2 regions of the Streptomyces sp. NBC_00286 genome follow, and region 1 is predicted to be linked to the other one. Evidence: riboswitches for the same ligand, from Rfam matches in the RefSeq annotation. Region 1 holds a riboswitch; the other holds the start of a gene.
What was found. Region 1 has a riboswitch for cyclic di-AMP ahead of OHT21_RS25060 (M23 family metallopeptidase). Riboswitches for the same ligand answer to the same signal wherever they lie in the genome.
Positions count from the first base shown of each region.

Region 2: another riboswitch for cyclic di-AMP. It lies ahead of OHT21_RS17595 (transglycosylase family protein); the one in region 1 lies ahead of OHT21_RS25060 (M23 family metallopeptidase).

Region 1 covers NZ_CP108054.1:5,442,300-5,449,850, reverse strand. Annotated here, with positions in the region: gene OHT21_RS25065 (PrsW family intramembrane metalloprotease) at 1-1,114, shown strand, start outside; gene OHT21_RS25060 (M23 family metallopeptidase) at 1,211-2,224, opposite strand; cyclic di-AMP (ydaO/yuaA leader) riboswitch at 2,235-2,391, opposite strand; gene OHT21_RS25055 (PP2C family protein-serine/threonine phosphatase) at 2,675-3,874, opposite strand; tRNA gene OHT21_RS25050 (tRNA-Met) at 3,948-4,021, opposite strand; gene OHT21_RS25045 (dihydrofolate reductase family protein) at 4,102-5,247, opposite strand; gene OHT21_RS25040 (MarR family winged helix-turn-helix transcriptional regulator) at 5,316-5,834, shown strand; gene helR (RNA polymerase recycling motor ATPase HelR) at 5,853-7,551, opposite strand, start outside.
Region 2 covers NZ_CP108054.1:3,892,246-3,899,796, reverse strand. Annotated here, with positions in the region: gene OHT21_RS17605 (cytochrome P450 family protein) at 1-1,210, opposite strand, end outside; gene OHT21_RS17600 (transglycosylase family protein) at 1,474-2,514, shown strand; cyclic di-AMP (ydaO/yuaA leader) riboswitch at 2,720-2,888, shown strand; gene OHT21_RS17595 (transglycosylase family protein) at 2,893-3,585, shown strand; gene eno (phosphopyruvate hydratase) at 3,965-5,251, shown strand; gene OHT21_RS17585 (FtsB family cell division protein) at 5,438-5,908, shown strand; gene OHT21_RS17580 (DUF501 domain-containing protein) at 5,952-6,557, shown strand; gene OHT21_RS17575 (Ppx/GppA phosphatase family protein) at 6,554-7,507, shown strand.

The DNA of each region.
Region 1 (7,551 bases):
CGTCCCGCTGCTGATCGCCGCGTTCCGCTGGCTGGACCGGGTCGAACCGGGGCCCTGGCGGAACCTGACGTTCGCGTTCGCCTGGGGGGCCTGCGCGGCGGCGCTGATAGCGATCGTGGCGAACAGTTTCGCCACGCGTTGGATAGCCACCGCCACCGCGGACCCCTCCAGCGCCGACACGATCGGCGCGACCGTCATAGCACCCGTCGTGGAGGAGACCGCGAAGGCCGCCGCCGTCTTACTCGTGTTCCTGTTCCGCAGACGGGACTTCACCGGGATCGTCGACGGCGTGGTGATCGCCGGAGTCACCGCGACCGGCTTCGCGTTCACCGAGAACATCCTCTACCTCGGCACCGCCTTCGGCACCGACCAGCTGAGCAGCGGTGACGGCGGCATCGCCTCCGTCACCGCCGCCACCTTCTTCGTACGCGTGATCATGTCGCCCTTCGCGCATCCGCTGTTCACCGTGCTCACCGGCATCGGCTTCGGCATCGCGGCGCTCTCCGCGGACCGCCAGCACATACGACGCGTACTGCTGCCCTTCACGGGCCTGCTGCTGGCGATGGGCATGCATGCTCTCTGGAACGGCTCGTCGACCTTCGGCACGTACGGCTTCTTCGCGGTGTACGCGGCGTTCATGGTGCCCGCGTTCGGCCTGCTGACCTGGCTGGCCATCTGGACCCGGCAGCGCGAACTCGGCACGATCCGCACCGAACTGCCCGCGTACGCGATGGCGGGCTGGCTGACGGTTCCCGAGCCGTTCGTGCTCGGCTCGATGAAGGCGCGGAAGCTGGCCCGCGAGTGGGCCACGCATCACGGAGGGCGGCCTGCGGGGCGGGCGGTCGCGGAGTACGAGGCGTACGCGACCTCTCTCGCGTTCCTCCGCCACCGGGGGCGCCGCGGCCGCGCGGGCACCGATTTCGTCGTACGGGAACGGGAGTTGCTCCACGAGCTCTGGGCCCGCCGCGAGCTGGCCCGCCCCGCACTGGCGTACGCGGCCCGGGCCACGGCTCCTCCTCCGGCGCCGCCGCCGTGGCCGACGTACGGGAACACCTACGGGAACTCGTACGGCCAAGGGTCGCCCTACCCGGCGTACAACCCCTACCGGAACTAGCCCGGAGCTAGCCCGGAACCAGGCGAAACCAAGCGAAAACCAAGACGCCACCCGCTTCTCGTCCGAAAGCGGATGGCGTCAAAGACCTTGCGGGACTTACGGGTTGAGCCCCTTGCTCCGCAGCCAGGCCATCGGGTCGATCCCGTCGCCGCCCGCCGTCTTGACCTCCATGTGGAGGTGCGCCCCGGTGACATTGCCGGTCGCGCCGACGCGGCCGATGACCTCGCCCGTGCTGACCTTCTGGCCGACGCTGACGCTGATCGAGGACTGGTGGGCGTACCAGACCTCCGTGCCGTCGTCGAGCTTGAGCTTCGTGAGGTAGCCGTACGAACCGTTCCAGCCGGCCTCGGTGATGGTGCCGCTGTGGACGGCCTTGAGCGGCGTACCCGAGGGAGCGGCGAAGTCCAGGCCGGTGTGGGTGCCGGAGGACCACAGCGCGCCGGACTGCCCGAAGGTCGAGGTGATGGTGTACGAGGACGTCGGCAGCGCGAAGCTCTTGGCGAGCTCGGCGAGGCGCTCCGCCTCAGCCTTCTGCCGGGCCTCCTCCGCCGCCTTCTCCTTGGCGGCTTCGGCCTTGGCCTTGGCCTCTTGGCGCTCCTTGGCGGCCTGCTCGGCGGCCTTCTTCGCGGCTGCGGTCGCCGCGGCCTGCCTGGCCTCCTGGTCGACCTGGTCCTGCTGGCGCTCGGCCTGGAGGATGATGCGGGCGCGAAGGGCCTCGCCGGCGTCGGAGTTGCCCTGCTCGGCGTCCGCGGCGCTCAGACCGGCGTGGGTGAGCGGAGTCGTGGAACCGGGCTCTTCGTCGGTGTCGCCCGAGATCAGCGGAAGGTCGGGCAGAGTGATCGAGACCGGCGGCTTGCCGGTGTTCGCGCTGGCCATGCCGCCCGCGCTGACGGCGGCGATGACGCCGACGCCCAGAACCGTGGAGCTGCGTGCGAGGCCTCCGCCGCGCTGCTTGCCGACGCGGTGCCTGCCGCGTACGGGCTTGAGGGAATCCTCAGAGGGGTTCCACTCCTCCCAGGTCTCCTCGTCCTGGCGTTTGCCGTAGCCGAATGTGTCAGGTTCCTCATTCGGCGCGAACGAAGTCTGGGGGGCAGGCCGGTTGGACGCCACGTAGGCGCACTCCTTTCCTTCCTTCCGCCTACCGGGTTAGCTGACGGGTTCGGAGCAGGAAGGTCTCCTACGTGCGTTGCTCACGGTGTCTCCACCGGGAACGACGCCCGATTCACCCCAAGTTGGTGGTTCCCCGGTTCCTTTGCAGGATTCGGCGCGTGCGCACGGAGCCGACTCTTGTGTCGGCTGGGACGACCGCGCTGCGTTATCGAACGTTAATAGAGGCAGGCCCTGGATTCCAAGCTGTTCTGGAGATTCGTTGGCAGTCTTGGCCTGGACTTTCAGGTCATCAGTGGGATGAATCGGGCGAGTTGATCGTGACTCAGCTCCAATTCACTGCTGTGACTGCTGTTGACAATGTTTCAGTTGTTATGCGGAGTGGGTTCGTCCGACTACGGAAGGTGATACGAGGCCGCCTCCGGCATCACGCGTCCGCCTCACGCGTCGGCCTCACGGTCTCCGGACCGCCAGCAGCGCCATGTCGTCCGTCGCGCCGCCGACTCCCGTGTGCCGTACGACTTCCTCCACGAGCGTGGCGAGCAGCGCCCGGGGTCCGTGGAAGGTCCGGCCCGCGAGTCTGTCCGCCGGGTCGAAGAAGACGCCGTGCCGGTCCCGGGCCTCGGTCACCCCGTCCGTGTAGAAGAGCAGGGTGGCTCCGCCGGGGAACGGGACCTCCTGCGCCCGGTCGGGCCACGGGCCCAACTCGCCCATCCCGAGCGGCAGTGCGGGGTCCTCGTCCTTCAGCGTGTCCAGCGAGCCGTCGCCGTAGAGCAGGAGCGGTCCCGGGTGGCCGCGGTGGACGAGGCGTACGACGGCGTCGGCGTGCGGGATCTCGGCCAGTACGGCGGTGGTGAAGCCCTCGAACGCCTCGAGGCCGCCGCGCCGGGCGGCCTCGCGCACCAACGCCCGCTCCAGCCGCTGCGCCACCGCCTCCAGGGTCGCCTCCTGCTCGGCGGCCTCCCGGAAGGCCCCGATGAGCACGGCCACGGCCGCCACCGCGCCCATGCCCTTCCCGCGTACGTCGCCGACGATGAGCCGTACGCCGTGCGGGGTGTCCTGCACGGCGTACAGATCGCCCCCGATGAACGCGTCCGCCTGAGCCGCCTCGTACCGCGCCGCGATGTCGAGCCCGCCGATCCGTTCGGCCGGTTCGGGCAGTACGGCGCGCTGGGCCGCCTCCGCGATCTCGCGGGCAGAGGCGAGACGTTGGTCACTGCGGCGTACGAGGCGGTTGATGGCGAGCGCCAGCACGGCGACGGCGGCCGCGGTGGCCACCTCGGTGGCGGCGCCCGCGTCGAAGTCGCCCCTGATGTGCAGCAGGGAGAGGGCGGCGACGGACACGACTCCGGTGCGCAGCGTGTTGGCGAAGGTGGAGAGGGGCGCGGCGATGAGCGGAGCGACCGTGAAGAAGGGCACCGCGGTGAAGGGAGGAGGGGTGAGGAGGTCGTAGCAGACCCCCGCGATGATCAGCAGCACCGGGAGGGCCTGGACGAGGGTGCGGAGGTACGCGACGCTCCGTCCGCCAGTCTCCACTTCTCCGGGCCCCGCCACTGGTCTCCTGCCCTTCACCGCGTCACCGCGCTCCGTCCAGGGTTCCCGGCGGGTGGTCGGGGGGCGACCTGTGCGGGCCGAGTGGGTGAGCGTAGCCATCGGGACAGGACCGGCGGGAACCCCGGAAAGCACTCAGGGCCGGAACCCGTAGGTTCCGGCCCTGAGTGTTCAGTAGCGGGGACAGGATTTGAACCTGCGACCTCTGGGTTATGAGCCCAGCGAGCTACCGAGCTGCTCCACCCCGCGTCGGTAGGACCAGTGTACGCCATCCGCGGGACGCTCTGCACACGGGTTTTCGCCGCCTGCCCTCAACCGATCCCTCCCGGTCACTGGCCGAGCAGATGGCGGTTGGGCTCGGCGGCCCGTTCCGCGTATTCCGGGAGTACGACGACCTCGGCGCCCTCGGCGGCCAGCAGTCCGCTGCCGTCGGCGGACCGGACGAACGTGTCCGGCTCGCGCCAGGCGGTGACCACGCGGCGTACTCCCGCGTCGAGGATCAGCCGGGCGCAGGGGGCGGGCCGGGAGGCGCGGCGGGCGCAGGGTTCCAGGCTGCTGTAGACGGTGGCGGTGGGCAGGCGCGGGTCGGCCGGGTCGAGCTTCGCGAGCGCGGCCTCCTCGGCGTGCGAGACCTCGTCGGACTCGCGGGAGTACCCGCGGGCCAGTTCCGTACCGTCCGCCGCGACGACGACCGCGCCGACGCTGAACGCGGTCCGTGAGGGCGGGCACTGGGCGGCGAGCTCGCAGGCGACCTCCAGCCAGTGCCGGTCGGCGGCGGAGGCCAGCCCGCCCGCGCCGGGCGCCGTGGGCACGTAGCGCATGAGCACCACATCGCCCACCGGCCGGGTTTCCACGAGCCGCATGCGGTTGCGGACCCCGCCCGGGTAGCCGCCGGGTCCGAACATCCGGGGCGCGTCCGGCTGCCCGACGAGGAGGGGCGCGAGCGCGAGCTGCAGCTCGTCCGCGAGGCCCTCCTGGAGCAGCTGCGTATGCACGCGCCCGCCGCCTTCGACCATGAGCCGCCGTACGCCTCGTACGTCGTGAAGATGCTCGAGTACGGCCGGCCAGTCGAGCTCCGGGCCTACGGGGACGACGTCGACGCCGAGGCCGCGGAGGGCCGCGTTGGCTTTCGTGGCGCCCTGGTCCGTCGTGTACACGACCTTCTCGCCGCCCGTGGACCAGAAGTTGAGGGCCGGGTCCAGGTCTCCGCGGCCGCTGACGGTGACCTTCAGCGGGTACTCCGGGCGGCCGTCCGCGACCCTGGCCGCGCGCCGTTCGGCGGAGTTGACCAGGAGGCGGGGGTTGTCGGCGCGCAGGGTGCCCGCGCCGACCAGGATCGCGTCGGAGTGGGCCCGCACCTCGTCGACCCGGTCGAAGTCGGCCGGGCCGGAGAGCCGCAGCCGTTCGGGGCCGGTGTCGTCCAGGTAGCCGTCGAGGGAGACGGCCGCGGACAACAGGACGTAGGGGTGGGGCATGGGGCGTACTCTCCGCTCGCACTGGACCGATGGTGGTTCAATTTTTAAACAGTACCTACAATGGTGGCATGACGACCCGCTGGCTCACCCCCGAGGAGCAACGCGCCTGGCGCGCGTACATCGCCGCCTCCTACCTCCTGGAGGACGCGCTCGACCGGCAGCTCCAACAGGAGGCCGGTATGCCGCACCTGTACTACACGATCCTGTCCGCCCTCTCCGAGACTCCGCAGCGCACTCTGCGGATGACGGATCTCGCCCAGGCGTTGAAGATCACCCGCAGCCGGCTGACGTACGCCGTGACCCGCCTGGAGAAGGACGGTCTCGTACGCCGCGAAGACTGCCAGATGGACAAGCGCGGGAGCCTCGCGGTCCTGACCGACGAGGGGATGGCGGTGCTGGAGCGGGCGGCGCCGGGGCATGTCGAGATGGTGCGCACGGCGTTGTTCGAGCACCTCACCGAGGAGCAGGTGGGGCAGTTGGAGGAGATCTTCACGGGGGTTGCGGCGGCGCTTCAGGGGGACGGGGGGAAGGCCGCGTCGGACGACCTGCCGTGGCGGCGGCGGTCGTCGAGTCAGCAGTGTTCGTAAGCGATGGCGGTGTCGGCGTCAGGTGGTCGTGAGGATGACGAGTTGCTGGGTCGCCCGGGTCATCGCGACGTAGTGATCGACGGCTCCTTCGATGCCTTCGCCGAAATTCTCCGGGTCGATCAGGACCACCAAGTCGAACTCGAGTCCCTTCGAGAGCTCCGGGGTCAGGGAGCGGACACGGGATGACGTCGTACGGAATCGGGGCGTCGCCGGAGATGCCGTACGGGATCCGGATGTCGTACGGGATGTGGGGGCGGCGATGACGCAGGCGGTCCCGTCCGCGTGTGTGGCGAGCCAGTCGTCGAGGATCGAGTCCAGAGCCGAAACGGTTCCGTGGACGACGGGGACGCCGCCGCTGCGGATGGAGATCGGGACGTTGGCGTCGGGGAGGGCGGCGCGGATGACCGGCTCGGCCTCCGCCATGATCTCTTCCGGTGTGCGGTAGTTGATGCTCAGGGACGCCTGGTTGATGCGGTCGAAGCCGATGCGCGCCAGCCGTTCCTGCCATGACTCCGTGAAGCCGTGCCGGGCCTGGGCGCGGTCGCCGACGATCGTGAAGCTGCGGGACGGGCAGCGGAGGAGCAGCATCTGCCATTCGGCGTCGGTCAGTTCCTGGGCCTCGTCGACGACGATGTGGGCGAACGGGCCGGCGAGCAAGTCCGGGTCGGGGGTGGGCAGTTCGGACTCGTCGACCAGGCTGACCTTCGCGTCCTCGCCGCTCAGCATCCTCACCAGGCCGATGCCCTCGTCGCCGTCGGCGCCGGAATTGGCCACGGCCCCGATCAGGTTGTCGACGACCTGCTCCATGCGCTCGCGCTGGGCGGCGAGGATGGCCTGGTGCCGGCGCTTGCGCCGGGCCGTCTTCGGGTCGCCGAGCCGCTGCCGGGCCGCGTCCAGGAGGGGCAGGTCGGACACCGTCCAGGCCTGGGGAGCCTCCTTGCGCTGCAGCTTCTTGACCTCGTCAGGGGTCAGCCAGGGGGCGCATTTGCGGAGGTAGGCGGGGACCGACCAAAGGTCTCCGACGAGGTCGGCCGCTTCGAGCAGTGGCCAGGCGTGGCTGAAGGCCGCAAGCAGTTCCCGGTTCTGGTTCAGCGACTTCCGGAGCAGGGCGGGCGGGGCCTCCTCGGCGTCGTGCTTGTCCGCGAGGATCGTGAGCAGTTCGTCCCAGACCTGGGCGCGCCCATCGTTGTGCGGAGTGCCGGGTTCCGCTGCTTCGAACGCTTCGGTCCAGTCGTCGGCGCTGAGCCAGACATCGGACCAGTGGGTCGTGACGGTCATGCCCTTGGCGGGCGGCTCCTCGTAGAACCGTACGGCCGTCTCGATCGCCTTCACCAGGTCCGCGGACGACTTCAGCCGGGCCACGTCCGGGTCGGCCTCGACCGCCGCCGCGGCTCCCTCGTCGACGAGGTCCCGCAGGGTGCAGGTCTGTACGCCCTCCTCTCCCAGGCTGGGGAGGACATCGGCGACGTAATCCAGGTACGGCCGGTGCGGGCCGACGAACAGCACCCCGCCGCGGCGGTGTCCGAGGCGGGGGTCGGAGTAGAGGAGGTAGGCGGAACGGTGCAGGGCGACGACCGTCTTGCCCGTACCCGGACCGCCGTCCACGACGAGAGCGCCGCGCGATCCGGCGCGGATGATGGCGTCCTGGTCGGCCTGGATGGTGCCGAGCACGTCGCGCATACGCGGCGACCGGTTGGTGCCCAGGCTGGCGATGAAG
Region 2 (7,551 bases), 1.6 Mb from region 1:
TCAGGCCTCCTCGCCAGCGCAGGTCCGCGGGATCGGCGGCGAGCCGAAGGTCGGGCAGACGGCGCAGCAAGGTAGCCAGGGCGGTGCGGCCTTCCAGGCGGGCGAGTGGGGCGCCGAGACAGTAGTGGATGCCATGTCCGTAGCCGAGGTGCTGGTTGTCCCGGCGGGAGAGGTCGAGCGTGTCCGGCTCGCTGAAGCGGGCGGGGTCACGGTCGGCGGCGGCGAGGACCACGAGCACGGGGTCACCGGAGGCGATTCGCTGCCCGCCGATTTCGAGGGGCTCGGTCGCGTAGCGCCAGGTGGCCAGCTCGACAGGGCCGTCGTATCGGAGCAGCTCTTCAATGCCGGTGTCCAGCAGTTCGTGTTCGCCACGCTCTATCGACTGCTGCAGCTGCGCGCGCTGCTTCGGGTTGCGCAGCAGTGCGTAGGTGCCGTTGCCGATGAGATTGATGGTCGTTTCGAAGCCGGCGAAGAGGAGGACGAAGCACATGGCCGCGGCTTCGTTCTCGGTGAGGTGTTCACCGTGGTCGGAGGCGCGGATGAGCCCGGAGATGAGGTCTTCGCCGGGGTCGGGGGTGGCCGGAAGTGCCTCCCGCTTGCGGTGGATCAGCTCGGCGAGATAGCCGCGCATCTTCTTCACCGACCGCGCGACCCCGCCTCTCGGCCCGCCGCCGTGCCGGATCATCATCCCCGCCCAGTCCCGGAAGTCGTCCTGGTCCTCGCGCGGGACGCCGAGCAGATCGCAGATCGCGTAGATGGGGAGGGGGAACGCGAACTCGTGGATGAGGTCGGCGGAGCCCTTGGGCGCGAACTGGTCGATGAGGTGATCTGTCAACTCCTGGACGCGAGGCGCGAATTCGGCCACGCGGCGCGGGGTGAACGCCTTGGAGACGAGCCGACGGAGCCGTGTGTGGTCCGGCGGATCGATGTTGAGCAGATGGGTCATGAGGTTGGCACTGCGCTCACCCGGAATGCCCGTCTTGGCCTTGCCGTGGGCGTCCTCGGAATGATGCACGGGATTCTTGGAAAGCCGCTGGTCGGCAAGGGCCTGCTTGGCGTCCGCGTACCGGGTCACGAGCCACGCCTCGACGCCGCTGGGAAGCGTGCTGCGGTGTACGGGCGAATGCTCCCGGAGCCACGCATAGGCGGGGTACGGGTCGGTGGCGAACTCCCAAGTGAAGAGTTCGGGTCGGATATGCGGCGCGTTCACGAGCTGACGGTACCGTCTCGCAGCTGACGAACCCCCAGCTCAAAGGTGACGTACTCTCAAGTCCGTGATCTTTACGTGATCTGCGCTACATCTACTGGTGACAAGTGATCGAGTCCCACTAGGTTCTCGCGAAAGCGAACCTCAGCAGTCTCATTGGTCACACCCAAGTCACCCACTGTCGCGTGAAAGGCAACCGCATGCTCTCCGGGAACGGTCGACACCGTCGCCCCCGTCAGGCACCGGCTCTCTTGGTGGCGGCGGGGGTGACCGGATCGGCCCTCGTGATCCCTCTCCTCGCGGCGAGCGGCGCGAGTGCCGCCAGTGATGCGACCTGGGACGCGGTCGCGGAGTGCGAGAGTGGCGGCTCCTGGAGCGCCAACTCCGGCAACGGGCAGTACGGCGGCCTTCAGATGACCCAGGAGGAGTGGGAACAGTACGGCGGTCTCGACTACGCGATGAGCGCCGATCTGGCCAGCCGCTCGCAGCAGATAGCCGTCGCCGAGAAGGTCCTCGCGGACCGGGGTACGAGCCCCTGGGCGACCTGCGGACTCGTCGCGGGCCTCACGCAGAACTCCGACTCGCCCGACGTGGATACGGGCTTGGCGCAGGACTCGCCCGCTCCGAGCCCGACTCCGTCCAACGAGGCGGACTCGGGGTCGAGTTCGGGCGCGGATTCGGGCACCGGCTCGGGCTCGGAGGCGGGTTCGGGCGCGGACTCGGGCTCCGGCTCCGATTCGGGGCAGACGTCAAGTGACGGCTCCGCAAAGGGCGATTCATCCGGTACGTCAGGTGTATCGGACTCATCCGATACATCGGCTGACTCGGGTTCGTCCGGTATATCCGAATCGTCCACCGGCACTTCACAGGACTCCGGCAGCGATTCCACAGCCGAAACGCCGAGCCCCGACAGCTCGCCAAGCCCTCCGAAGGACCCGACGAACGAGGGCGACTCGGACAACTCAGGCGAAAATGCCGACTCTTCCGGTGGCGAGAGTGAGAGCACAAACACAGACGAGGGCACCGGCCGTCATCGTGGCGACAGTGCCGAAGAAGGTGCCGACGACTCCCGTACGGACGACTCCACCGGCCGGCACGCCTCCCGTGGCGACGACGCCTCGCGCGACGCGGCGGACGCCCAGGACGGCTCGTACACCGTCCGCTCCGGCGACAATCTCTCGGCGATCGCCGACTCCCATGGCCTCCAAGGCGGATGGGCCGGGTTGTATGCAGCGAACGAGCACACGATCGGCGCCGACCCGGATCTCATCCTTCCCGGTCAGCGCCTTGAACTCGGCACAGACTGAGGGGTGTGCAAGGTGCCGAACCGGGCCAAAAGTGGCGGCAGTTCGGGCCGGATGTCCGCTTTAGGGAAAGTGAGACATGGATCTCAAAGCCCCTGATCGTCTTTGAAATTCGGCGGATCGCATGTTTACGGTCGTGACCGCTCGCCACAGCGGGCCCCGACGGACGTCACGCCGAATCCTGCCAACGTCCGTACGGGAACAGTCGTCGCGTAAAGCGCCGTAGGCAGGAGCGGGGGACCCAAGGTAAGTGCCGGGCCCGGTCGTCGAGACCGGGTGCGGCTTGGGGTGAAGTCGTACGGAGCGATCCGTACGGCCGGGCAACTCACCACGCCCGAACCCGACAGCTCACCTCGTAGGCGTCGGTGAGGGGATCTCTTCATGCTGCTTTCCGGCAAGGGCAAGCACCGTCGTCCGTCCAAGGCCACCCAGATAGCCACGCTCGCCGGTGTCACCGGTGCCGCCATCGCCGCCCCGCTGATGGTGTCGGGTACGGCCTCTGCCGCCACCGCCTCCGAGTGGGACGCCGTCGCCCAGTGCGAGTCGGGCGGTAACTGGTCCATCAACACCGGCAACGGCTACTACGGCGGCCTGCAGTTCTCCGCCTCGACCTGGTCCGGTTACGGCGGCACGAAGTACGCCGCCACCGCCGACCAGGCGAGCAAGGCCCAGCAGATCGAGATCGCCGAGAAGGTCCTCGCGGGCCAGGGCAAGGGTGCCTGGCCGGTCTGCGGCAAGGGTCTGTCGAACGCCGCGTACAACGGCGGCGGTTCGGACTCCGGTGCCGCGCAGCAGAACACCCAGCAGTCCCAGCAGCAGAGCGCGCCGGCCCAGGAGGAGCGTGCCTCGCGTTCCGCGGACCGCCCGGCTGCCAAGAAGACCGTCACCACCCCGACCGGCAAGAAGGTCAAGAAGGGCGACGGCGAGTACAAGGTCGTCAAGGGTGACACCCTCAGCGCGATCGCTTCGGAGAACGACGTCAAGGGCGGCTGGCAGAAGCTGCACAAGCTGAACGACGACATCGTCGAGGACGCGAACGTCATCTACCCGGGCCAGCAGCTGCACCTCAGCTGACACCGAGCCCCAGCTCAGCTGAAGCCCAGCCCCCAGCGAGGCGTCAACTGAGCCCCGAGCTCGGCCGAAGCCGAGGCCCCCAACTCGGCCGAAGCTGAGCCCCCGGACAGTCCCGCCCCGGTGCGTCTTCCCCCGTACGCACCGGTGCGGGACTTTTCTGTCCCCCTACTCGTCCCCTGCTCGCCCCTACTCGTCCCTCTACTTGTCCAGCCCTCGCTTTGTTCCGTTCGGAAACAATTTACTTTCGGTTCGGTCCATGCGAGGGGCGGACGGCTGGCCGATCGCCCGGAGCCGGTTAGGCTCGTCATCGCGGAGCCGCCGCGGCTTCGCGCTGTGCGGGCCCAGCGGCCCGCGTCACCGCGTCACATCCCAGAAGGAGATGCTCGTGCCGTCCATCGACGTCGTCGTAGCCCGGGAAATCCTGGACTCCCGAGGCAATCCCACGGTCGAGGTCGAGGTTGGCCTCGACGACGGCAGCACGGGTCGTGCCGCCGTTCCGTCCGGCGCCTCCACGGGCGCCTTCGAGGCCGTCGAACTCCGCGACGGAGACGCCAACCGCTACCTCGGCAAGGGTGTCGAGAAAGCGGTCCTCGCCGTCATCGAGCAGCTCGGCCCGGAGCTCGTCGGTTACGACGCCACCGAGCAGCGGCTGATCGACCAGGCCATGATCGACCTGGACGCCACCGACAACAAGGGCTCGCTCGGCGCCAACGCCATCCTCGGCGTCTCGCTCGCCGTCGCGCACGCCGCCTCCGAGGCCAGCGACCTCCCGCTGTTCCGTTACCTGGGCGGGCCGAACGCGCACCTGCTGCCCGTACCGATGATGAACATCCTGAACGGCGGCTCGCACGCCGACTCCAACGTGGACATCCAGGAGTTCATGATCGCCCCCATCGGCGCGGAGTCCTTCTCCGAGGCGCTGCGCTGGGGCGCCGAGGTCTACCACACCCTCAAGAAGGTGCTGAAGACCAAGGGCCTGTCCACCGGCCTCGGCGACGAGGGCGGCTTCGCCCCGAACCTCGAGTCCAACCGCGCCGCCCTCGACCTCATCATCGAGGCCATCAAGGAAGCCGGCTACCAGCCCGGCGAGCAGGTCGCCCTCGCCCTCGACGTCGCCGCCTCCGAGTTCTACAAGGACGGCGTCTACGTCTTCGAGGGCAAGGAGCGCTCGGCCGCCGAGATGACGGAGTACTACGAGGAGCTCGTCGCCTCGTACCCGCTCGTCTCCATCGAGGACCCGCTGTTCGAGGACGACTGGGCAGGCTGGAAGGTCATCACCGACAAGATCGGCGACAAGGTCCAGATCGTCGGCGACGACCTCTTCGTCACCAACCCGGAGCGCCTCGCCCGCGGTATCGAGGAGGGCTCCGCCAACGCCCTGCTGGTCAAGGTCAACCAGATCGGCTCGCTGACCGAGACCCTGGACGCCGTCGAGATGGCCCAGCGCAACGGCTTCAAGTGCATGATGTCCCACCGCTCCGGCGAGACCGAGGACGTCACCATCGCCGACCTCGCCGTCGCCACCAACTGCGGCCAGATCAAGACCGGCGCCCCGGCACGCTCGGACCGTGTCGCCAAGTACAACCAGCTGCTGCGCATCGAGGAGATCCTCGACGATGCCGCGGTGTACGCGGGCCGCTCTGCGTTCCCCCGCTACAAGGGCTGACCTGCTTGCAGGCACCTCCTTGCCTACGTCCCCGTACGCGGTCCCGTACCGTGTGCGGGGACGTAGGCGTGTGTGCAGGGGAGGCATGAATGGCCGGGCTGTGCCTTCCCGGGGGACAACCCCCGGACCCCCGGCCGAAAAGACAGGTGGCAAGGTAACCGGCGTAGTGCAGCGAGGTGATGATCCATGACCAACCGCGACCGGTTCTCCACCGCGACCAGGCTGCGGCTGCTCGGCGAGCAGACGGCGGCGCGCGTCTATCGCTCCCAGACCAGGCGCCAGGCCCGCCGTTCCCGGCTGACCGGCCGGGCCGCGTTGCTCGCCCTCGTCCTGTGCACCCTCGTCGTCGCCCTCGCGTATCCGACCCGGCAGTACGTCTCCCAGCGCGCCGAGATCGCCGAACTCGAGCGGGAACGGCAGCAGGCCCGTGAGCGCGTCGAGCACCTGCGCGACCTCAAGGCACGCTGGCAGGACGACGCGTACGCCGAGCAGCGGATCCGCGAGCGCCTGCACTACGTGAAGCCGGGCGAGACCGGCTACATCATGATCGATCCGAACGCGGCGAAGAAGTCGCGTACGACGCAGGGGGCGGCCGCCCGCCCCTGGTACGCCAATGTCTGGGACGGGGTCGACAAGGCGGACCGCGCCGACCAGTGAATGCTGAATGTGCTGAATGCTGAACGTGACGAGAAAGACGGCTATGGATACCCCCCCGCCTCCCACCCCGCGAACCGAGCCCACCGACGCGGACGTCGAGGCCTTCAAGCAGCAGCTCGGCCGCCCGCCGCGCGGTCTGCGCGCGATCGCGCACCGTTGCCCGTGCGGTCAGCCCGATGTGGTCGAGACGGCGCCGCGACTGCCGGACGGTACGCCGTTCCCGACGACGTACTACCTGACATGCCCCCGCGCCGCCTCCGCGATCGGCACCCTCGAGGCGAACGGTGTCATGAAGGAGATGACGGAACGGCTGGCCGAGGACCCCGAGCTGGCCGCCGCGTACCGCGCCGCCCACGAGGACTACCTCGCCCGCCGCGACGCCATCGAGGTCCTGGAGGGCTTCCCCAGCGCGGGCGGCATGCCGGACCGCGTGAAGTGCCTGCACGTACTCGTGGCCCACTCCCTCGCCGCCGGCGCCGGAGTGAACCCACTGGGCGACGAGGCGCTCGCGATGCTGCCCGAGTGGTGGTGGAAGGGGCCGTGCGTGATGCCGTTCCAGTCTCAGGAGGACCTCCTGAAGCTCGGCGCCAACGGCGGCGGCTTCTTCGGGATTGAGGAAACTCAGGACGAGGAAGGTGGCGAGAAGTGACACGCGTCGCCGCCGTCGACTGCGGTACGAACTCCATCCGCCTCCTGGTCGCCGACGCGGACCCCGGAACCGGTGAACTCATCGACCTGGACCGGCGGATGACCATCGTCCGCCTCGGCCAGGGCGTCGACCGTACGGGCCGCCTCGCGCGCGAGGCCCTGGAGCGGACGTTCGCCGCCTGCAAGGAGTACGCGGCGATCATCAAGGAGCACGGGGCGGAGCGCATCCGTTTCGTGGCGACCTCCGCATCCCGGGACGCCGAGAACCGCGACGACTTCGTACGGGGCGTCCTGGACATCCTGGGCGTCGAACCCGAGGTCATCACCGGTGACCAGGAGGCGGAGTTCTCCTTCACCGGCGCGACCAAGGAACTGAGCGGCCGGACGGACCTCGCCAAGCCCTACCTGGTCGTGGACATCGGCGGCGGCTCCACCGAGTTCGTCGTCGGCGACGACCACGTACGCGGCGCACGCTCGGTCGACATCGGCTGCGTACGCATGACGGAACGCCACCTCGTGCACGACGGGGTGGTCGCCGATCCTCCGACTCCCGCTCAGATCGACGCCATGCGCGCCGACATCGAGGCGGCTCTGGATCTCGTCGAGCAGACCGTGCCGCTGCACGAGGCCCACACCCTGGTCGGTCTCGCGGGTTCCGTCACCACGGTGTCGGCGATCGCGCAGAACCTCCCGGCATACGACCCGGCCGCCATCCACCACTCCCGGGTCCCGTACGCCCGCGTCCGCGAGATCACCGAGTCCCTGCTGGCCTCCACCCACGCCGAGCGCGCCGCGATCCCCTCGATGCACCCGGGCCGCGTGGACGTCATCGGCGCCGGCGCCCTCGTACTCCTCTCGATCATGGAACGGATCGGAGCGGAGGAGGTCGTCGTGAGCGAGCACGACATCCTTGATGGCATCGCGTGGAAGGCCGCGGAGGACCTTCAGTAGCCCTTCAGTAGCTCTTCAGGGGGGCCGCTAAGCTACCCGCAAGT